DNA from 2 places in the Alteromonas sp. MB-3u-76 genome. Region 1 is predicted to be linked to the other one. Evidence: predicted binding sites of a transcription regulator. Region 1 holds the regulator's gene; the other holds the start of a gene.
What was found. Region 1 encodes FNR, which switches genes on or off when oxygen is low (the NO sensors DNR and NnrR bind a similar motif). Its sites were predicted from a motif close to TTGATCTAGATCAA; they were not measured.
Positions count from the first base shown of each region.

Region 2: a site for FNR is predicted at 2,174-2,187, ahead of ccoG (cytochrome c oxidase accessory protein CcoG). Genes of this name have one in related genera too.

Region 1 covers NZ_CP025115.1:2,146,026-2,149,942, reverse strand. The annotation lists gene CW735_RS09595 (heavy metal translocating P-type ATPase) at 1-513, shown strand, start outside; gene ccoS (cbb3-type cytochrome oxidase assembly protein CcoS) at 515-730, shown strand; gene CW735_RS09585 (sulfite exporter TauE/SafE family protein) at 717-1,376, shown strand; gene fnr (fumarate/nitrate reduction transcriptional regulator Fnr) at 1,424-2,164, shown strand; gene uspE (universal stress protein UspE) at 2,266-3,189, shown strand; gene ttcA (tRNA 2-thiocytidine(32) synthetase TtcA) at 3,309-3,917, shown strand, end outside.
Region 2 covers NZ_CP025115.1:691,910-695,826, forward strand. The annotation lists gene CW735_RS03055 (serine/threonine protein kinase) at 1-682, opposite strand, end outside; gene ccoG (cytochrome c oxidase accessory protein CcoG) at 679-2,109, opposite strand; gene CW735_RS03065 (hypothetical protein) at 2,786-3,151, shown strand; gene CW735_RS03070 (DUF3016 domain-containing protein) at 3,278-3,751, shown strand; gene CW735_RS03075 (acyl-CoA dehydrogenase family protein) at 3,850-3,917, opposite strand, start outside.

The DNA of each region.
Region 1 (3,917 bases):
AAAGACGCCAAAACCACATTAGATGCACTTGCCGTTCATAATGACTTGGTCGTGTTAAGTGGCGATACACAACAAAACGTAAACGAACTAACCGCTTCCCTACCCGTTTCGATGGCAATGGGTGGACTTACTCCTGAGCAGAAATTTGAAGAGGTACGGCTGCTTCAGTCACGCAATAAGAAAGTGATGATGATGGGAGATGGTATTAATGACGCTCCGGTTCTTGCCAGCGCCGATGTAGCTATTGCGGTAGGCAATGCAACGGATGTAGCTAAAACTGCCGCAGATGTTATTCTTCTTGGCGACCAGCTTCTTTCCGTCCCACTGTTAATTGAAACTGCCCACAAGGCAAAAACGAAAATTCGTCAAAATATCGGATGGTCTGTGCTGTATAACCTGATCATTCTACCGTTTGCGGTTTCAGGGCTTTTGTCGCCGTGGATGGCCGTTGTTGGCATGTCATTAAGCAGTATTATTGTCGTTACCAATTCAACCCGATTATTGAGCAAATAGCATGAGCATTATTTATGTACTTATTCCTATCGCTATTATTATTGTCGCCCTTGCCGTGGTAATCTTTTTTTGGGCGGTAAAATCGAATCAGTTTGAAGATCTAGATCGACAGGGCTACAGTATTTTGTTCGACGATGACCTCTCACCTGAGGAAAAGAAACTCGCAGAACAGCGCAAGCGAATTCAGCAAGAAAACGAAAAAAATGGATCAGATTAGCTATCTTTCTGCATTCCTTATTGGACTAGCTGGCGGGGTTCACTGCGTTGGTATGTGCGGGGGCATAGTATCTGCCTTGCGCATGGTAACTCCGAAAGATAAGCCTGCACTTCCTTTCACCCTTGCTTACAACAGTGGCCGTATTGCAAGCTATACACTTGCTGGTGCGATTACCGGCGCTCTTGGTAAAATAGCCACCGATTTTGTACCACTAGCGAATTACGTCCTTTCTTTGCTAAGCGGTGTGATGCTTTTCCTACTTGCTTGCTATTTAGGGAAGTGGTGGACTGGATTAACAGCGCTTGAAAGTGCAGGAAAGCATCTATTTAAATATGTTCAGCCCATTTCAAAACGCTTTCTCCCGTTTAAAACGCCCTTAAGCGCAATACCTTATGGCTTTCTTTGGGGGTGGTTACCCTGTGGGCTTGTATATTCCACTTTAACTTGGTCTCTTGCTGCAGGCTCTGCGATACAAGGCGCTGGAATTATGTTCTTTTTTGGTTTGGGCACATTGCCAACATTACTTGCTGTGGGCGCTGGCAGCCAGTATATTGTGAGAGGCTTTAGACACATTATTGTGCGTCAAGGTATTGCATCGGCCATGGCCTTGTATGCAGCTTATCTTATTTATAGCGCATTATCTTAAATGGTGTTGTAACATATACCCATGTTCATCCTAAGAGAATAGAAATTATGAGCAAAGGAAGCGGATTCTCTATCCACTGTCAAAACTGCAGCTTTAGTCATTTATGTTTGCCAGTGGCTTTGAATAAGACAGAAATCGAATCGTTAGACGATATCATTGAGCGTAAAAAACCTCTGCATAAAGGCGACACGCTAATAAACAATGGCGATACCTTTACTTCATTGTTTGCAGTAAGAACGGGCTCGTTTAAATCATTTGTTACCAATTCAGACGGCGAAGAGCAAATTACTGGCTTCCATTTTCCTGGTGACATCGTCGGTTTCGACGCACTGCGCGAAAGTAGGCATCAAAGTTATACTCAGGCGTTAGAAACCGCCATGGTTTGCGAATTACCCTACGAAACACTAGATGAGATGGCAGTTCAGTTTCCTAAATTACGCCATCAGATTATGAGCTTTATGAGTGCTGAGATAAAACAAGATCACGACATGATCATGATGCTCAATAAACGAACAGCCGAGGAGCGCTTGCTCTATTTCATCTCTCATCTTTCTCAGCGTTTTGAAGAGCGTGGTTTTTCACTCCGAGAGTTTCATCTTACAATGACCCGTAATGAAATTGGTAATTACCTGGGTCTTACCATTGAAACCATTAGTCGTTTGTTAAGCCGTTTTCAAAAAGAAAAGCTGATAAAAGTAGATGGGAAACTGATTACTATCCTCGACTTCGATGCTATTGATGGCAAGGTAACTGCGCTAAAAGGCCCCAGTATTGTTTGCAACGGTTAACAGCTTAACCGTTGCAACTGTTAAAATATTGATCTAAAACAACCCACACTTTCGCTATTGTCTATTACACTTAATGTATTGCTTCATAAGAAGGAGACATTATGATTGAGTGTAATCACATTTTGGCAATTGTTGATTCAGAGCGAGATAATCAGCCCGCATTAAGTCGAGCTCTTGAACTTGCCTCAAAAACCGGCGCCACCGTGACTGCCATGATGGTAGTTTATGACCTCTCTTATGATATGACGACCATGCTTAGTCCCGACGAGCGGGATACTATGCGAGACGCAGTGACAAAGGATCAATCGAAGTGGCTTGGGGAACAATTAAAGGAACAAGGCTTTTCCAACATTGATATTGTTGTTGAGTGGAATAACAGAGCCCACGAAGCCATCATTTACTACGCACTCAATAACCAAATAGACTTAGTGGTTAAAGCAACAAAAGACCACGACGACATCGCCTCAGTGTTGTTTACGCCAACCGACTGGCATCTAATGAGAAAGTGTCCTCGCCCTGTTCTCCTTGTAAAAGAGCACGACTGGCCGGAAGATGGCGAAATAATAGCTGCAGTGAATGTAGGCAGTGAAGATGAGGAACATGCTGCACTCAACGACAAAATAACCGTGATCGCAAACGAGTATGCAAGGCTGTTAAAAGGCCACGTTAACTTAGTGAATAGTTACCCTTCCACACCGTTGAATATTGCCATTGAGGTGCCAGAGTTCGATTCTGACAAATATCACAGCGCAGTTAAAAATCATCATCATGATGAAATGGACAAACACGCGGCGAAACATGGGATTGCTCCTGACAAATGTATCGTAAAAGAAGGTTTACCTGAACGCGTTATCCCTCAAGTTGCCAAGGACATAGATGCCGAACTGGTGATCATAGGCACGGTAGGACGGGTTGGTATCTCTGCCGCGTTAATAGGCAACACCGCAGAGCACGTTATTGATGCTCTTAACTGTGATGTATTAGCGATTAAACCTAACGGGTTTGTATCGCCTTATACGGTCTAGCAACGCTGAGACATTTGTTTCGCCCTCAATCGGTTGAAGAAATTCCGGACACAACCGTAGTTAACAAAAGCCGCTTTATTGTATAATGGCGGCTTTTACACGAACCAAGTTAGTTAATTATGAGTTTAGGCACTAACGGCGCTAATACGTCGTCTTCTGCTGCGCAGGAAAGTAAGCAAAAGCACAGTTTCAATAAGCTACAAAAGCGTCTTCGCCGTAATGTGGGTAAAGCGATAGCCGACTTTGGCATGATTGAAGAAAACGACAAGGTAATGGTGTGTTTGTCCGGTGGCAAGGACAGCTATACCATGCTCGATATACTTATGTTCTTAAAGCGTGTTGCGCCTATCCACTTTGACATTATCGCGGTAAATTTAGACCAAAAGCAGCCTGGCTTTCCTGAACATATCTTGCCTAATTACTTGGACAGCGTAAATGTAGATTACAAAATAGTGGAAGAAGACACCTATTCCATTGTTAAAGATAAAATCCCAGAGGGAAAAACCACGTGTTCGCTTTGCTCAAGATTGCGCAGAGGTATTCTATATCGCACGGCAAAAGAACTTGGTGCAACAAAAATAGCCCTTGGCCATCACCGCGATGACATGCTGGAAACTTTCTTTCTCAACATGTTCCATGGTGGGAAGTTAAAATCAATGCCGCCAAAACTAGTGAGTGACAATGGCGAACACATTGTTATACGTCCACTAGCCTACTGCACTGAAAAC
Region 2 (3,917 bases), 1.5 Mb from region 1:
CAGGCCCCATTCTGCAGTCATCTAAATCGACAAAAGTAGGTCCATCTCGCCATAAAATATTGCCCGGGTGGCAATCACCATGAAGACGTATAGGCGAAGAAACGTTTTTATACGCTTTTTGTGTAGCTTCAATAACAGGGTTAAGAATAGCGAAAAAAGCGGTTTTTAAACCCTCTGGCAATAACTCGCTCTGCTCAAGAATTTTTTGCGGCTCTAATAAATAGCTCTCTACATCAATAGCGGGGCGTGAAGTGAATGGCGTGGCCTGCGCTGTTAGATGTATTCGGCCGATAAAGCGCCCCATCCATTCCAGCTGATCTAAATTGTCATTTTCAAACTGTCGGCCTCCCACTGAGGGAAAAAGGGCAAAGCGGTAGTCGGTATCAACAACTTTATGATGATGCAATGTGTTCTCATTTAGTGCCATGGGGGCGACAATGGGAATTTCATTGTCAGCCAGCTCTTTAGCAAAACTGTGCTCTTCTTGAATTTGTTCGTCAGTCCAGCGACCTGGCCTGTAAAACTTCACAACGTAGCGCTTGCCGTCTTCAGCAATAAACTGATAAACCCTGTTTTCATAACTGTTAAGCGCGAGTAGTCCGCTTTGAAGAAAAATGCCCTGGGTTTCCAGGGCATCTAATATCGTATCTGGGCTTAAGCCCGAGAAGGAGAAATCTGTCATCGATAAAGAAACTTAGTTGGCTCATCAACGGTTACCGTCTCACCATTTACGGTAACAGTAACACTGATGAATATGTCAGTGACAGTATCTTCCAGATTATAGGCGTCTGTTGCAACCGATATCGGTGTTGAGTAAACCGCGCTACCCTCTACCTCAAACTCTTGTTTACCAATATATTGATAATCGGGTAGCCCTTTTATTTCAACCGTATAGCTTTGACGCTGTTGAGTTTTGTTCAACACCTTAATGGTATATACGTTTTCAATAAGCCCTTCATTGGTTTCGCGGTATAGAGAGTTTCTGTCGCGAATAATATCAACTTCAACAGGACTACGGGTGTAGATATTGGCAAATAGAAGTCCGATCATGATGACGAGTACAACAAAGTAACCCACCAGCTTAGGTCGAATAATATTCGTTTTACCACCAGATAGCTCATGTTCTGAGGTAAAGCTAATTAAGCCTTTGGGGTAATTCATCTTTTCCATAACGCCGTTACATGCATCAACGCAAGCACCGCAGTTAATGCACTCGTATTGTAAACCATTGCGAATATCGATACCGGTAGGACAAACTTGTACACATAAGTTGCAGTCTATGCAGTCGCCAAGCCCTTTCTGTTTAACGTCTTCATGACTGAGTTTGCGTGGGCGAGGGCCTCGTTTTTCACCTCGGGTGGCATCGTAAGATACGGTAAAGGTATCTTTATCGAACATCGCTGACTGAAAGCGCGCATACGGACAAATATGGGTACACATGATTTCTCGCATATAGCCCGCATTACCGTAGGTACAAACAGCAAAAAAGATAACTGAAAAGCCAGCCCAGAATCCTACATTGAAAGTGAAGAAGTCGATAAAGAGTGCGCCGATAGGCGTAAAGTATCCCACAAAAGTCAGTGCGGTTAACAGTGCAACAACAACCCATGCAGTGTGTTTAGCAGTTTTACGCATAAACTTATCGGCATCCATCGGCCTTTCATCAAGCTTCATGCGTTTGTTGCGCGGGCCTTCAAATTTTTCTTCAAACCAAGTGTAGATATACACCCAAGTAGTTTGCGGGCACATAAAACCGCACCATACCCGCCCAGCAAAGGTAGTAACAAAGAAGAGAGCAAAGGCTGACACAATAAAAATATAGGCCAACAGAGTCAGGTCTTGCGGCCACAGAGTTAACGAGAATATGGTAAACCGCTGTTCGCCAATATCGAGCAAGACAGCTTGTTGACCGTTGTATTGAAGCCAAGGGATAATGGCAAACAGGCCAAGAAAGATAAGCCCAAAAAAGCGACGAAACGATTCTAAAGGGCCTTTCACAGCACGCACATAAATACGACTGCGGGAATCGTGACGCTTCCCCTGACCTTCACCTTTTGGCTTGTGGACCTTTACCGGTGTTACGTTTTTAACCGGTATCTGTTCATTCATAAAATAACCTTAGCTAACATCTTTAAGTGACATAAGCAGTATAACAGCAAGAAGAATGTCATAATTAATGTAGATCAAGAATACTCATTATGATCGGTCCTTTTGAACTTTCAGTCAATACTGAAAGTTCAGAAATGTTCATTGAAAAATATGCCTTCGTTAAAATAAGTCAAAAATAGGGTCAACACGCCCTAAAGCGTAGTTAGTAAAATACCAAACAGCTATATGCTGTGTGGGGCATAGCATTAAAGTTTTCTTAATAAGTTTTCTTAATAAGTTTGTTTAATGAGTGAGGCTTATTTAATGAGAATTGCGGTGCAGTATGATCAGCAGCCATCTGAGCATGCTTGCTGGGCAAGCTAAGATAAATTTCATATACATATGGTTGTTTTCCATACTGATGTATTACTATTAGTGTTCTTAAATGTAGAGAACATGGTGTAATATCACCGAATAGTTGAACTTTTAGTGGCTTTTTAGCCGTAAATTTCAACAAGACTTAGCTATGTAATTACATACATCAAAGCGGAATACAATGAACCACGCTTGCCGCAAATCCTATATATAGCTAGATGTTTTGCTATGTATAAGCGCACGTTAAAGGAATGATTAAACAGGCTGGCGATTATATTAGCTATTCAATTACGGTTATTTTAGAAAGGCTATGTAAGACATTATGTTACGTTTTTTCATTATTACTGCTGAAATTATTGTGCTCGTATTAATCTTACGATCGCCTTTCGTGCAGTATTTATTTGAAGATATTCAGCATTCTGTTTCCGACTGGTTTATTTCTATGTCTACTTTGCCAGAGCAGCGCGCGTTGAGCGGTTTGCGCAACGATATACTGCAGCAGCTAAAGCCATTAAAACCTTACCAACAAAACTATGTCGAACAAATAACCGTATCCACAGACAGTGTTAAACGTTTTTACGCAACATACTGTGAAAAAGACGACATAAACCCCAACTTTTCGGGAACTAAACGTGCTCAGCTGTGCCATACCATCATGCAGTCTTCTCTGATGAGAAAGCCACAGTAAAGCGACAACAGGCCGAAAAACGTTTGCGAGAAGACCTTAACGAGGAGAGTAAACGTGAATAAGTTACCTATTTCAGCAACCCTTATCTATTCAGCACTGTTCAGCAGCGCCTTAGTTTTTACCACCATGACGCCTGCTCACGCGGCTGAATTAAAAATAACATGGGAAGAACCAAAGTCTTATACCGACGTTAGGCCATCAAACGAGTCTCGTGTTCGTTTTCGCGAGCGCACTCTTGAGGAATTGGAATCGCATCTCGTGGAGTTAGCTGCGACGTTACCTGAATCACAAACTTTGACAATGGTAGTGACGAATATCGATTTGGCAGGGCAGGTATGGCCCAGTCAGTTTGTTGGCTTTGGTAATAACATGGGGCAAGACGTGCGCGTGATACAGCGTGTTGATATTCCACGCATGACGTTTAGCTATTCACTTACCGATAGCGATGGTGAAGTAATTAAAAGCGAAGAGGAATTTAGCCTTAAAGACATGGGGTTCATGGACACCAATACTCGCAATAATAGAAATGAAAATCTGTTTTATGAAAAAGCCATGCTTGATGACTGGTTTGACGACACGTTTGTAGAAAAAGAAAAGTAAAAGAAAGCATAAACAAAGAGGCCGCGTTGCTTTAGCTAAACAACGCGGCCTTTTTTATTGGTGCAAAAAACTGATTTAAAGCACAGTTAGTTCAGCGATTATAGATAATCGAACTCATCACCGCTGACGGCTAACGTACTTTCTGGTCCTGCTGTATAGGCTACTT